DNA from 2 places in the Deferrisoma camini S3R1 genome. Region 2 is predicted to be linked to the other one. Evidence: riboswitches for the same ligand, from Rfam matches in the RefSeq annotation. Region 2 holds a riboswitch; the other holds the start of a gene.
What was found. A riboswitch is a leader RNA that binds a small molecule or an ion and turns the genes downstream of it on or off. The one in region 2 is predicted to bind molybdenum cofactor.
Positions count from the first base shown of each region.

Region 1 (7,471 bases), 250 kb from region 2:
GCCCCCTTCGGCCGCTGCGCGACCCTACAACGGGGAAGGGTAACTAGCGTTGGTCGAGGCCGTTGCTGGCGGCGGGCATGGGGCCTGCTTCCGGCCGCGCGCGAAGCCGGGTATTGAGATTCGCCGCGCAGGCATGGGGCACCGGCGGTGGCTTCATGAGCGTTCGGCGGGGCACGAACGAATTCACGGTGCGAGCGTTGGAGGCGCTGCGCGGCGAGCCAAGGAGCCGCGCGCGGCTCTCCAGCAGCCCCCATGCCCCCCGACCCGATGTCGAGACGAGCTTTCGACCGACGACCAACGACCAACGACCGAACTTACTGGGAAGAACCCGAAGCACACTCGTGTTCCCTTTTCTAAAGCCCTCGCCCACGGCCTCCGATAGGGACGATGCAACGGTTCCGTCTCGGGTTCCCACGGAGGAGATCCGCCGATGTCGCTGAAGACGAAGCTCTCGCTGGTGGTCGCCGTCCTCGTGACCGTGCCCGTGGTGGGGGGAGGAATCACTGCGTACCAGATCGCCCGCACCCAGGCCTTGGAACAGATGCGCACCGAGGTGGACAACCTCGCCCAGGCGGCGCTCCTCTTATGTGAAGGCTATTACAAGGCCACCGGCGCCAAGGAGCCCGGCCCGGAGCTGCGCAAGGCCCTTTTGGGACTTCGGGTTGGGGAGACCGGGTACCCTTTTGCCGTCCGGTCGGACGGCACCACCGTGCTCCACCCCAAGCTCGAGGGCAAGAACGTCAAGGACGCCAAGGACGCCCGGGGCAAGCCGTTCATCCGGGACATGCTCTCGATGCGGGACGGTTGGGTGGAGTACTGGTGGCAGAACCCCGGCGAGCCCCGCGCCCGGAAGAAGATCGCCCGGGTGCTCTACTTCGAGCCCTGGGACTGGGTGATCGGGGTGGGAAGCTATGAGGACGAGTTCCTGACCATCCCCTGGGCCATCCGGGACGTGACGGTGGGTGCCTCGGCCGTGGCGATCGGGATCGCGGTGCTGGTGGGGTTCTGGTTCGCCCGCGGCGTGGGCAACGCGGCCGGCCAGCTGGGGCAGGCGTTCGAACGCCTGGCCCACGGGGACCTGGGCGCGTCCGTGGAGATCCACCGCTCGGACGAGCTGGGGGTTCTGGCCCGGGCGTACGGCGAGATGCGGGGCGGGCTCGTCGACCTGATCCGGCGGGTGTCCGAGGCGGCCGGGAGGGTGGCCGGGGAGGCCCAGCAGATCTCGGCCTCCAGCCAGCAGGTGGCGGGCGGCGCCGACCAGCAGAGCCACAAGGCCTCCGAGGTGGCGGCCGCCGTGGAGGAGATCTCGGCAACGGTGCTGGAGGTCAGCCAGAACGCCCAGGAGGTGGCCCGAAACGCCCAGCACATGTCCGACGTGGCCCGGGAGGGAGAAGAGATCCTCTCCGAGAGCCTCGCCCGCATGGACGGCATCGCCCGCATGGTGGAGGGCCTGGCGGCCCGCATCGAGGAACTGGGCGGCAAGACCGAGAGCATCGGCCACGTGATCCGGGTGATCGACGACATCGCGGACCAGACCAACCTGCTGGCCCTGAACGCCGCGATCGAGGCGGCCCGGGCCGGCGAGCACGGCCGGGGGTTCGCCGTGGTGGCCGACGAGGTGCGGAAGTTGGCCGAGAAGACCACCAAGGCCACCAAGGAGGTGGAGGCCACGATCCGCTCGACCCAGGAGGAGAGCCGCCAGGCCGTGGAGGCCACGGCCGAGGGCCGGGCCCAGGCCGCCCAAGCGCACGAGGTGTTCGACCGGGCCGGCGAGGCGTTCCGAGCGATCCTGGACCGGGTGAACCAGGTGAGCCAGATGATCGGGCAGATCGCCGTGGCCGCCGAGCAGCAGTCCGCGGCCATCGAGCAGATCTCCAACAACGTGGAGGGGATCGCCACCGTGAGCCGGGACGTGGCCGGCCAGACCGGGGAGCTGGCCCACGCCGCCCAGGGTCTGGCCGCCGAGGCCCACGGCCTCGAGCGGGCCGTGGGGCGGTTCCGGCTCGGGGAGGAGGAGGGCTAACCTCCCAAAACCCGGACCGCCGTGGCCTTGAACGACGCCACGGCCTCGTCGCCCACGGTGAGCCCCAGGCGCTGCCACGACGACCGGGTCACCACGGCCACCAGGCGGGCCCCGCAGTCCAGGGTGACCCACACCTCGCCGTCGGCTACCCGGGCCTCCACCACAGTGCCCCGCAGCCGGTTCCGTGCCGAGGTCGGCGGAATCTCCCGGGAGAGCACGATCTCCCGGGGGTCCACCTCGATGACCCGGGCATCGGCCGGCAACGGCTCCACCACCACGCGCAAGGGCCCGGCCACGAACACGTCGCCCCCGTGCCGTTCCGGCTGGCCCCGGAACACGTTGTCGGGGCCGCCGGGTCGTAACACCCCTCCCTCGGCCCGCCACACCTCGGCGCCCAACCGCCGGGCCTGGGCCGGGTCGTGGGTGGCCAGGACCACCGTGGTGCCCCTCTGCCGGCGCCAGGCGTCCACCACCGCTTCGATGCGCTCGCGGCTCTCGGCGTCCAGGTGGTTTAGTGGCTCGTCCAGCAGGAGCACCCGGGGCTCCAGGGCCAGCACCCGCGCCAGGGCCAACCGCTGGGCCTCTCCCCCGCTCAGCCGGGTGGCCCTCCGGTCGGCCAGGGGCGCGAGCCCCACCTGCTCCAGGGCGGCCGAGAGCCTGGGGGCCACCTCCGGTCCGCGGACGCCCCGGGCCCGCAGGGCCCAGGCCACGTTGGCCGCCACCGAGCGGTCGAACAAGTAGGGCGCCTGGGGCAGGTACCCCACGCCGGCGGGCGGTCTTCCGCCGGGGGAGACCTCGGATCCGAAAAACCAAAGCCGGCCCCCCGAGGCGGGACGGAGAAACGCCAACACCTCCAGCAGCGAGGTCTTGCCCGACCCGTTGGCCCCCACCAGCGCCACCAGGCCGCCGGCCGGCACCTCGAACCGCTCCAGCCGCAGCACCTCTCGCCCCCCTCGGGCGATCCGCAGCCCCTCGGCCCGGTACGCGGTCATGCCGACCTCCGGCGCAGGGCGAACAACGCCGCGTTCACCCCCAGGGCCACGGACAGGAGCACGATGCCCAGGGCCAGGCCCAGCTCGAACTCCCCCTTGCTCGTTTCCAGCGCGATCGCCGTGGTCATGGTGCGGGTGTACCCCCGGATGTTTCCGCCCAGCATCATGGCCACCCCCACCTCACCCACCGCCCGTCCGAACCCGGCCACCAGGGCGGCCAGCACGCCCAGACGGGCCTCCCACAGGGCCATGCGGCCGGTGGCCCAGGGCCCCGCGCCCAAGGCCCGGCAGGTCTGGAGGAACCGGGGGTCCAGCCCCTCGACCGCGGAGACGACCAGGTTCGTCATCAGGGGCAGCACCAAGAGGAACTCGCCCAGCACGATGCCGGGCGGGGTGTAGAGGAGGCCCAACCACCCCAGGGGGCCCTGCCTGCCGATCAGGCCGTACACGAGGAGCCCCACCACCACGGTGGGCAGAGCCATGAGGGTGTTCAGGACCAGCAGGAGGGGTTGGCGTCCCGGGAACCGGCCCAAGGCCACCGCAACCCCGGCCGGCACCGCCGCGGCCGCGGCCAGCGCAGAGGCCGCCCCCGAGACCCATACGCTCGTGCCCACGGCCGCCCACACGTCGGGATCCAGGCCCGTGAGCAGGCCCCAGGCATGGGACAGGGCGAGAACCAGGTAGTCCATCCCCTCCTCGGGCGCCGGGCCGGGGAGCCCGGCCGTGCGAGAACCGTAAGCACGAAAAACCCTCCCCGCGAACGGACGGGGAGGGCGCACACGTTCATCGCACCGGTCGGCCCGTCTCCTTTCCGAACGCGGGAGGCCGGGGCGTTTCCACCCCGACCCGTCGGCGAACCGGCCGTGGGCCCCCGGGGGAACCGGTAGGCCGAGTCGCTCGGAGACACAGGGGCAGTCTAGGCCACGGTGGGACGACCCGTCAACGGGCGTACTGCGACGGGCCCGCCGAAGGAGGAACCCCCCTTCGGCCCTGGGGGGCCCTAACAACGACTTTCGGTGGTCCGGGGCCATTGCCGGCGGCGGGGCACGGGTTTCAGGAACCGGAATTCAGCGGACAGGAGACAGGAAATCCCGAAAAGCAGCTTGAGTTCTCGGGGGGATCCTCTCGGGGGATCGAAGAGCCTTCTTCCTGTCCACCGACTTCTGAATGCTGGCCCCTGAAACCCCATGCCCTCCGAGCTTTGGTGCGGCTCAAAGGCCGCCTAGCCGCCTAGCGGGCCGAAGGCCCCAGACCGTTGACCGTTGACCGTTGACCGTTGACCGTAGACCGACGACCGAAGTTACATGGAAGGCCCTCTCACCAAGAAACGTCGTCTAGGGGCGGAAGGGGAACGATCTCGTCCTCCGACTCCAGCCGGGCCAGCACGGTGTGCAGGTCGTACTTGCCCACCCGGATCCGGCCGTCCACTAGGGGCCGCACCGGCGGGGCGAACCCGCACCGCACGTGGAGGTCGAGCCGGGGCATCTCGCCGGGCTCGCTCAGGCAGAACATGCCGGGCCGCTTCAGCAGGTCCTGGTACACACCGTAGATCAGGAGATGGCTCAGGCCCCGGCCCCGGGCCGGGGGCACCACGAAGATCAGGGTGTCGTCCAGCACCGACGGGTCCCCGCTGTGGGCCACGGCATAGAACCCAAGCTCCCGGTCCGGCCGGGAGTCCTCCGCCACGGCCAGCCCGGCCACGAACCGCTCCGGGTCGAACCGGCGGGCAAAGGCCGGCTCCCCAGCGGCCGAGGCGATCCGCTCGGGATCATCCGGCCCGATCGGTGTGAGCACGTAGTCCTGCCTGCGAAACCGGACCCTGCGTTCCCCGCCGTCCACTGGCGCCTCCCATCCTTCCACAGCCGACACTCCGGCAAGTCCCCTGCCCCTCCGGCACGGGGCCAATCGTTTTGAATGCAACTTGGCAACAGGCCCTTCGGGGCCGGGCAGCGGGGAAGGGTAACGTTCCGTGATCCGGGGGCCTTGGCGGCGGGGGGCGTGGGGCCTGCTGTTCAGGAGCCGGGGTCCGGAGGACAGAGGGCAGAAGCGTAAGGCGCCTCCCCCGATGCGCGAAGCTCTACAGAAAGTGGGGTGGGAGGCTTTCCTCGCGGCCTACCGGAGCTGAATTCTGACAGCTGGTATGGCCGCGCGCGGCTCTCCAGCAGCCCCCATGCCCCCGAGCTTTGGTGCGGTTCGAGAGCCGCCCAGCGGGCCGAAGGCCCCAACTCAACGGCGGCGCATGGCCCGTTGGATCTCCCGCTGGGCGTCGGCGCGCTTGAGGTCCTCGCGCTTGTCGTAGTGTTTCTTGCCCCGGCCCAGCCCCAGCTCCACCTTGGCGTGGCCGCCCCGGAAGTACACCCGCAGGGGCACCAGGGTGTACCCCTTCTGTCGCACCTTCCCGTGGAGGCGACGGATCTCGTACTTGTGCAGGAGGAGCTTCTTGTCCCGGTCGGGGTCCTGCTCCTCCCGCCGGCCGTGGGGGTAGGGGGAGATGTGGAGCCCCGAGATCCACGCCTCGCCGTCCTGCACCCAGGCGTAGGCGTCGGTGAGGTTGGCCTTGCCCTCCCGCAGGCTCTTGACCTCGCACCCCCGCAGAACGAGCCCGGCCTCGAAGGTTTCCTCGATGTGGTAGTCGCGCCGGGCCTTCTTGTTGGTGCACACCACCTTGACGCCCTCGGACCTCTTGGCCACCTCACCCCCTCCGCACGATCCGGGGCATGGCGGTCTTGCGCCCGCCCCACCGGGACGCAACCAGGGCGCCCGCCATGGCCACGAGCCCGAGGATGGCCGCGCCTGCATCGGGCCCGATGCCGAACCGGGGCCCCAGGGCGTTCCCCGCCACCGCCCCCGCCACCAGCACCAGCACCGGCACCAGGTACACCCAGAACGAGGCCTTCACCACGGCCGCCTCGGGCACGGCCACCGTCACCCGGTCGCCCGGGGAAACGCCCAGGGGGTCCTGAACCCACACCCGGGCCTCCCGGCCACCCCCCAGGTGCGCGCACGCCCCCCGGGCGGCGCACCCCTCGCAGGCGCTGCCCCGCTGGGTCTCCACCAGGGCCCGGCCGGGCCGGACCTCCAACACCTTTCCGGTCTCTTCGATCATGGAAGCTCCTGCCAACAGGCTTCGGGCTTTCGGCCGCTGGCGGCTGGGCAGCTAGGCGGCTGGGCGGCTCACGGGCCCCGCCGCCGCCGAGGCTTCGGGAGGCGTGGGGTCTGCCAGCCTCACTGGGGAATCCAGTCCCGGTCCGGGCCGATCCGCAGGAGCACCGCCACCAGGAGCTGGATCGCGTGGTCCAGGTCGGAGAGGCTCAGGACCTCGGAGGGGGTGTGCATGTACCGCAGCGGCACCTCCACCAGGGCCGTGGCCACCCCGGCGCGGGTGAGCTGCATCACGTTGGCGTCGGTGCCCGTGGCCCGGGGTGCCGCCTCGAACTGGACCGGGATCCCCTCGGCCCGGGCCGTATCCACGAGCAGCTCGAACAGGCGGGGGTTGATGTTGGCGCCCCGGGACAGCACCGGCCCCTTGCCCACCTGCACGTCGCCCACCGCCTTCTTGTCCACCCCCGGGTGGTCCGTGGCGAAGGTCACCTCCACACAGATGCCCACGTCCGGGTCGATGCCGAAGGCGCTGGTGCGGGCGCCCCGGAGCCCCACCTCCTCCTGGACGGTGGACACCCCGTACACCGTGCAGCCCAGGTCGGGCTTGCGCTCGGCCAGCCGGCGCAGGGTCTCGGCCACGACGAAGCTGCCCATCTTGTCGTCGAGGCCCCGGCTGGCCACCCGGTCTCCCCCCAGCCGCTCCAGCTCGAATGCGAAGGTGACGGGGTCGCCCACGGCCACCCGGGCCTCGGCCTCGTCCCGGCCGGCCGCCCCGATGTCGATGCACAGGTCCTTGATCTTGGCCACCTTGCTGCGCTCGTCGTGCTCCAGCAGGTGGATGGGCTTGCGGCCGACCACCCCGGTCACGGCGCCCTCGCGGCCGTGCACCCGCACCCTCTGTCCCGGCAGGAGATGGGCGTCCACGCCCCCGATGGGCGCGAAGTACAGGAACCCCTGGTCGTCGATGTACCGGACCATCAGCCCGATCTCGTCCACGTGGCCGGCCAGCATCACCCGCGGCCGGTCCGGCCCCCGGAGCACGCCCCAGGAGCTGCCCATCACGTCGGTGTGCAGCTCGTCCACGTGGGGCTCCACGTGGGCCCGCCACACCCGCTGGGCGGGCTGCTCGAACCCTGAGGGGCTCGGCGCGTCGGTCAACCGCTTCAAGAAATCGAACACCGCGTCTTCCATGTGTGACTCCTTCGGAGATGCTAGGAGGCTGGAAGGCTAGAAGGTTGGGGGCCTCCCACGCCCCTAAGGGGTTCCATTGCTTTCCAGCTTTCCAGCTTTCTAGCCTACTAGCTCCGATAGTCCGCGTTGATCCGCACGTACTCGGCGCTCAGGTCGCAGGTGG
Region 1 covers NZ_JAFN01000001.1:2,693,408-2,700,878, forward strand. The annotation lists gene DEFCA_RS24240 (methyl-accepting chemotaxis protein) at 431-2,023, shown strand; gene DEFCA_RS0111870 (ABC transporter ATP-binding protein) at 2,020-3,015, opposite strand; gene DEFCA_RS0111875 (ABC transporter permease) at 3,012-3,704, opposite strand; molybdenum cofactor riboswitch at 3,818-3,920, opposite strand; gene DEFCA_RS0111880 (hypothetical protein) at 4,333-4,875, opposite strand; gene smpB (SsrA-binding protein SmpB) at 5,242-5,706, opposite strand; gene DEFCA_RS0111890 (SoxR reducing system RseC family protein) at 5,708-6,121, opposite strand; gene DEFCA_RS0111895 (M42 family metallopeptidase) at 6,241-7,308, opposite strand; gene argJ (bifunctional glutamate N-acetyltransferase/amino-acid acetyltransferase ArgJ) at 7,416-7,471, opposite strand, start outside.
Region 1: it holds a riboswitch for molybdenum cofactor, as region 2 does, so the genes downstream of both, DEFCA_RS0111875 (ABC transporter permease) here and DEFCA_RS0110705 (porin) in region 2, are expected to answer to the same signal.

Region 2 (7,471 bases):
GCGGCGAGGCCCAGCGCCTCAAGATCGCCTCGGAGCTCCTGGCCCGGCGCCGGCCCCGCAACCTGGTCTACCTGCTGGACGAGCCCACCACGGGGCTGCACGCCGACGATCAGGACCGGCTGCTCGCGGTGCTCCGGGATCTGGTGGCCGAGGGGAACACGGTGGTGGCCGTGGAGCACAACCTGGAGTTCATCGCCCGGGCCGACTGGGTCATCGACCTGGGGCCCGGTGGGGGCGACGAAGGGGGCCGGCTGGTGGACGCGGGCCCCCCGGCCGACGTGGCCCAGCGGGCCCTGGGGCCCACCGGCCGGCACCTGGCCCGGTGGATGGAGGGCAGGCCGTGAGCCCGGTTGCCCTCCACGTGGTCCTGGTGGAGCCCGAGATCCCCCCCAACACCGGCAACATCGCCCGGCTGTGCGCGGCCACCCGGACCCACCTCCACCTGGTCCACCCCCTGGGGTTCTCCACGGACGACCGCCACCTCAAGCGGGCCGGGCTGGACTACTGGCCCCACGTGTCGGTGCGCGAGCACCCGAGCCTGGGGGCCGCCCTGGCGGCCAGCGGCTCCGGCCCGGTGTTCTACTTCTCGGCCCGGAGCGGCCGACCCTACGACCGGGCCCCGTTCGCCCCCGGATGCCGGCTGGTGTTCGGACCCGAGAGCCGGGGGCTTCCGCCGGACCTGCTCGAACGAAACGCGTCCCAGGTGTTCCGGATTCCGATCTGGGGCCGGGTGCGGAGCCTCAACCTCTCCACGGCCGTGGGGGTGGTGGTGTACGAGGCGTACCGGCGGCTCGGCGCGTGGTGAAGGCCCCAGGGGCGGCTACGGGTTCGGGATGGCGTCGGGGAAGAACAGCTGCTCCCCGCCCTTCTTGAACCGCTTGATGATCCGCTGCCCCCGGGGCCCGGTGATGTACCCGATGAGACACATGGCGCCCTCGTAGTTGGCGTCCGGGTACCGGGCCGGGTTCACCGCGATGATGCCGTAGGGGTTGGCCAGGGCCGGATCGCCCTCGTACACGATCCGAAGGCCCATCTTCTCCCGAAACGCGAGGTACGTGCCCCGATCCGACAGGGTGTAGGCCCCGAGCTCGTCGGCCATGCGCAGCACCGCGCCCATGCCCTGGCCGGCCTCCTTGTACCAAGCCCCACCAGGCTCGAGGCCGGCCGCGGCCCAAAGGGCCTTCTCCTTCTTGTGGGTGCCCGAGTCGTCGCCCCGCGACACGAACGAGGCCTCGGCCCTGGCGATCCGGCGAAGGGCCTCGGCGGCCGAGCCCGAGCCCCGCACGCCGGCCGGGTCGTCGGCCGGCCCCAGCACCACGAAGTCGTTGTGCATCACGTCACGCCGGTTCACGCCGTAGCCGTCGGCCACGAACTTGTCCTCGGCCGGCCGGGCGTGCACCAGCACCACGTCCACGTCGCCGTTGGCTCCCAACCGCAGGGCCTTGCCGGTGCCCACTGCGATCACGTCCACCTTGCACCCCCAGGTCTCCTCGAAGGGGGGCAGCAGCCGGGCCAGGAGCCCCGAGTTCTCGGTGCTGGTGGTGGTGGACATCCGGATGCGGCACTCGGCGCCGGCCGAGCCGACCCAGCCGGCGACCAGAGCCAGGGCCAGCACCAGCCCGCTCCAGGAACGGATCCATCGACGGTCTCGCATGGTTTTCTCCTTTCTTGCTGCTGGAAGCTTCATCAGGCCCATGCGGGGCCCTACAACGCGAAGGGGCACCCCCGTTGGTCCGGGGGGAGCTAGAGACTAGAGACTAGAAACTAGAGACTAGAACGTATGGGAATTCTGGAGGTTTCAAGCGTCCTAGCCTCCCAGCCTCCTAGCGTCCTAGCGGAAGTCAGAACGCCACCTGGTACTGGACCCGGAACCGATCCTCGGTCGTGGCCGAGCCCGGCCCGTCCTGGGCGCGGATCCGGAACCAGTCGGCCTGGATCTTGTTGCGGTGGCCGTTGAAGAAGGCGTTCAGGGCCACCCCGTAGGACTGGGTCAGGTCGTCGGAGGCGTCCGTGTTCGGGTCGAAGAACTCGTACCGGCCGGCCATCTCCACCACGTCCCTCCACACCAGGGCGCCCCCCTGCACGTACAGGCCCGTGGCGGTCTCGTCGTCCACGCCGTCGGCCTTGGGGTCGATCCGGCGGCGGTGGCCCTCGGCCCGGAGCGAGAACCCCCGGTACGCCACCCCCGCGAATCCCCCCACGCTCACCACGTCGCTCGTGCCCAGGGCCGCGAGCCTTCCGTTCAGGTTCTTGCGGGTGTGGCCCGCCACGTCGTCGTCGTAGGCCACCGAGGCCGCCAGGAACACCTGGGGTCGCTCGGGCCGGTTCAGGCTCGGCTCCCCGGTCAGGGGGCTTCCGCCCATGGGGGCCCACACGACCCGGCCCACGTACAGGTGACCGTCGCCCGAGTTGTTGCGGTTGCGTCCCTCGCCGTTGAACACGCCCGCGTCGTAAGACAGCCCACCGGCCAGCTTACCGTGGACCGTGACGCCCGTGTCCCGGTCGAACCGGAACGTGGCGTCCACCCCGCTTCGCTCCACGAACTGGAGCTTCGAGGCCGACACGTTCCACTGCACGCCGTAGGGCACCTTGTAGGCCCCGGCCTTCACGGAGAACCAGGGGGCGAACGCGTAGTCCCCGAAGAAATCGAACAGGTCCGTGCCCTTCTCGTTGCCCGAGTACACGTTCACGTAGACCTTGTACTCGAGGTTCTTGCGGAACGCGTGCCCCTTGAGCCCCACGCGCGTGCGCTGCACCGAGAAGTTGCTCTGGTTCTCGGCGTCCTCCAGCTCCCGGAACGTGTAGCGCACCTGGCCGTAGCCGTAGATCCGGCCGGAGAACCGGCCGTCGCGGCTCCGGTAGGACAGGTGGTTCGGGGCCGCGGGCACGGCCGGGGCCTGCCGGGCCTCCAGCTCCTTGCGCTCGGCCGCCGTGATGATGCCCTTCTGCTCCAGGCGCTCGAGCAGGTCGACCCGGGCCCACCCGGGCCGGGCCCCCACCCCCAGGGTCGCCAGTACCGCCAGAACTCCCACGACCTGCCGCATTCGTTCCTCCTTTCCGTGATGGGTGAGCGGCGAATCCTCCAAACGAGAAGCGCCCCCTTTCCGGCTGGAAAGGGGGCGCGGGCATGCCGGGCGGACCCCGCACGGGACCCGTCGGTCGCACCGCCTCCTTTCCAAGCACGGGAGGCCCGGCGGTTTCCCGCCGAACCCGTTGGCCGCGCGCCCTAGGACGGACCCCGTAGGCGCCACGGCTCGGAGGCAACACACAAAAAACCCTCCCCGCGGTCGGACGGGGAGGGTGCGCACAACACCGGTCACCCGTCTCCTTTCCGAACGCGGGAGGCCGGGGCGTTTCCACCCCGACCCATCGGCGAACCGCCCGTGGGCCGCTGGGGCCGGTAGGTCGGTCCGCTCGGAGACGCGGGAGAACATAGCCGGCCGGCGGCCCCGGGGTCAAGGGGAACCCCGCCGCCGCCGGCCGAGCCGTCTACTTCTTGCGCTCGTCGATCACCCGCTTGGCCTTGCCCTCGCTGCGGGCGATGCTGCCCTGGGGCACGATCTCCACGGGCGCGTGGATGCCGATCACGGCGTGAATGCGGGCGCTGATCCGACGGGCCAGTTCCTCCAGGGCCTCCTTGCCCTGGGCGTACACGGCGGGCTTGGCCTCGGCCTCCACCTTCATGCCGTCCAGGTGGCCCTTCTTGAACACCCGGATCTGGTAGAGGGGCTCCATCTCCTCGAACTCCATGATCACCGACTCGACCTGGCTCGGGAACACGTTCACGCCCGAGATGATCAGCATGTCGTCGGACCGGCCGAGGATCTTGTCCATCACCACGAGGGTGCGGCCGCAGTCACACTCGACCCGCCGCAGGCTCGTGATGTCGCGGGTCCGGTAGCGCAGCAGCGGCATGGCCCGGCGCTGCAGCGCCGTGAACACGAGCTCACCCTTCTCGCCCAGGGGCACGGGCTCCAGGGTGGTGGGGTCCACGATCTCGGGGTACACGTGGTCCTCGTTCAGGTGCAGCCGGTACGCCTCGCACGAGAACCCCACGCCGGGGCCCATCATCTCGGTCAGCCCGTAGGCCTCGTGGGCGGTGATGCCCATGCGCTCCTCGATCTCCTTGCGCATCTCCACGGTCCACGGCTCGGCCCCGAACGAGCCCACCCGCAGGGGCAGCTTGCGCAGGTCCACCCCCATCTGGTCGGCCTTCTCGGCGATGGTCAGGGCGTAGGTGGGCGTGCAGAACAGCACCGTGCTCCCGAAGTCCTGCATGAGCATGATCTGGCGCTCGGTCATGCCCGAGCCGGTGGGCACCAGGCACGAGCCGATGGCCTCGACCCCCAGGTAGAAGCCCAAGCCGCCGGTGAAGAGCCCCATGCCGTAGGCGTTCTGGCAGATGTCGTCGGGCCGGACCCCCTGGGCCCACAGGGTCCGGGCCATGCACTCCTGCCACTGGGCCTTGTCCTCGGCCGTGTAGGGGCCGGTGATGGGCTTGCCGGTGGTTCCGGAGGAGGCGTGCACCCGCACCAGGTCCTTCATCGGCACGGCGCACAGCCCGAAGGGGTAGTTGTCGCGCAGGTCGTTCTTGACGGTGAACGGAAGGTGACGGATGTCGTCCAGGGTGCGGATATCCTCGGGCTTCACCCCCTTCTCGTCGAGTTTCTGTTTGTAGAACGGGACCCGTTCGTACAGCCAGGCCACGGTCTCCCGGAGCTTCTGTGCCTGGAACTCCTGGAGCTGCTCCACCGGCATGGTCTCGAACTTCTCGTTCCAATACTTCTTCATGGCGTCTCCTCCGTCGAATGGGTGAACACGGCCCGAGCTGCAAACACCATACCAAAACAAACAAAGTTTCCTCAACCGGCCATTCGTTTGATTCCACCCTCCGGACTGGACGGGGCCCGGGGTTCACGGTAAGTTTTCCCCGTTTTGCGAGAAAACCTTATCACGGCCTGCTCCCCGAACCAGCGGAGGAACCGATGCGAAGGGCGAAGATCGTGTGCACCGTGGGGCCGGCCAGCGCCGACCCCGATGTGCTGCGGCGCATGGTGGAGGCCGGCATGGACGTGGCCCGGCTCAACATGAGCCACGGTGACCACTCCACCCACGCCCGCACGGCCGAGCTCGTGCGCGAGGCCGGCCGGGACGTGGGCCGGCCGGTGGCCCTGCTGCTGGACCTGGCCGGCCCCAAGATCCGGCTGGGCGAGCTGGAGAAGCCCCGGGTGGTCCACGCCGGAGAGGAGATCGTGCTCGTCTCGACCCCCGAGCCGGGGGCCCTGCCCGTGAACTACCCCCATCTGGCCGAGGAGCTCGCCCCCGGCGACCGGATCAGCCTGGCCGACGGCGCGATCCCCCTGGAGGTGGTCGCCGTGGAGGGGGGGAGGGTGCGGGCCCGGGTGCTCTCGGGCGGCACGCTCACCAGCCACAAGGGCCTGAACCTTCCGGGCAAGGGCGACGCCCTGCCCGCGGTGTCGGAGAAGGACGCCGACGACCTTCGGTTCGGCCTGAGGCTGGGGGTGGACTGGGTGGCCCTGTCGTTCGTGCGCAGCCCCGCCGACCTGGACCCGGCCCGGCGGATCATGGAGGAGGAGGGGGTGCGGGTGCCGGTGATCGCCAAGGTGGAGAAGCGCCAGGCCCTCGACCGCATCGACGGGATCCTGGAGGCGTTCGACGGCATCATGGTGGCCCGGGGCGACCTGGGCGTGGAGATGCCCATCGAGGAGGTGCCGGGCATCCAGAAGCGGTTGATCCGCGAGGCCAACCGGCGGGCCAAGCCCGTGGTCACGGCCACCCAGATGCTCCTGAGCATGGTGACCAACCCCCGTCCCACCCGGGCCGAGGTCACCGACGTGGCCAACGCCGTGCTGGACGGCACCGACGCCGTGATGCTGTCGGAGGAGACCGCCATGGGCCACCACCCCGTGGAGGCGGTGGCCACCATGGCCCGGATCGTGCGGCGGGCCGAGGCCGACGCCCCGCCGGCCGACGAGTGCCGCCCCCTGGCCGCCCAGGGGGTGCCCGCGGCCATCGCCCGGGCCACCTGGCACGTGGCCCGGGACGTGGGCGCCAAGGTCATCGTCACCCCGACCCGCAGCGGCTCCACGGCCCGGCTGGTGGCAGCCACCCGCCCCCCCGTGCCGGTGCTGGCCCTATCGAGCGACCCCCACACGACCGGCGCCCTGGCCCTGACCTGGGGCACCACCCCGGGGGTGATGGGGCCCGCCCCCACCACCGACGCCCTGTTCGAGGCCTGCCGGGCCCAGGTGCTCCGGATGGGCCTGGCCCGCCCCGGCGACCGGGTGGTGGTGACCGCCGGCGTGCCGGTGGACACCCCGGGCACCACGAACCTGCTGAAGGTGCTGGAGGTGTGAGCGGACACGGCGGTGACAGGTGACGGGTGACGCGTGACGGGGAACCCCTCCTCACCTGTCACGCGTCACGCGTCACTGCTCACTGGTCACCGTTCCTTCGCGCCTTCCAACCGTCCTCCTGGCCCTCCCACTCCACCCGACCCTGGTCGGCCAGCAGGTCCAGGTGGCCGATCACCTCGCTCACCGCAAGGAACACCCACCCCGGCTCCACCCCGGGGAACAGGGCGCGCACGAGGTCCCAGGGGGTGGCGCCCCCGGGAGGGATGCGGCGCAGGATGTCGGCCGCCCGGCGCTCGTGGAACGCCAGCCGCTCGTCGATCAGGCGGGTCGGGTCGCCCATGGCATCCCCGTGGCCGGGCAGGACCCGGCCGCACCCCAGTTCCCGGATGCGCCGAAGGCTCGCCACGTAGGCCGGCAGGGTGCGGGTCCGGAACGTCCCCTGACCGGGCTCGGTCACCGCGTTGGAGCTGATGTGGGGGATCAGGGTGTCCCCCGAGATCAGGATCCGCTCCCCGGGCTCCCACAGGCACACCGCCCCCCGGGCGTGGCCGGGGGTGTGGAGCACCCGCCAGCACCCCTGATCGGTGCACACCTCGTCGCCCTCGTCCAGGGGCTCCACCTCGTCCAGGGGCAGGGCGTGGCCGTGGAGCCGCTCCATGCTCTGGCGCAGCTCCCGACGGTGTCCTTCGGGCACCCCGGCCCGGCGGCACACCTCGTCCAGGAACCCCACGATCCCCTCCCACACGCCGGGCTCGTCCCGCAGCCGGGCGTGGTCCACCGGATGGGCGAACACCCGGCAGCCGGACGCGTCTCGCACCCGGCGGGCCAGGCCGGCGTGGTCGTGGTGGGGGTGGGTCAGCACCAGCCGCTCCAGGTCGGCCGGCCGCACACCCGCCCGGGCCAAGCCCCCGGCCAGGGCCTCCCAGGTCCCGGGCACGCCCGGCCCCGCATCCACCAGGGTCAGGGGCGAGCCGGGAAGCAGGTAGGCGTTCACGGTGCCCACCGCATAGGGCGTGGGAATCTCGATCCGGTGCACCTCCACGGCAGCACTCCTCCGTACCATATCGACCCGGCGTCAAAACAGGCCCGTTTCC
Region 2 covers NZ_JAFN01000001.1:2,441,552-2,449,022, forward strand. The annotation lists gene uvrA (excinuclease ABC subunit UvrA) at 1-344, shown strand, start outside; gene DEFCA_RS0110695 (tRNA (cytidine(34)-2'-O)-methyltransferase) at 341-805, shown strand; gene DEFCA_RS0110700 (substrate-binding domain-containing protein) at 821-1,654, opposite strand; gene DEFCA_RS0110705 (porin) at 1,842-3,044, opposite strand; molybdenum cofactor riboswitch at 3,155-3,272, opposite strand; molybdenum cofactor riboswitch at 3,309-3,432, opposite strand; gene DEFCA_RS0110710 (phenylacetate--CoA ligase family protein) at 3,490-4,791, opposite strand; gene pyk (pyruvate kinase) at 4,986-6,377, shown strand; gene DEFCA_RS0110720 (MBL fold metallo-hydrolase) at 6,457-7,419, opposite strand.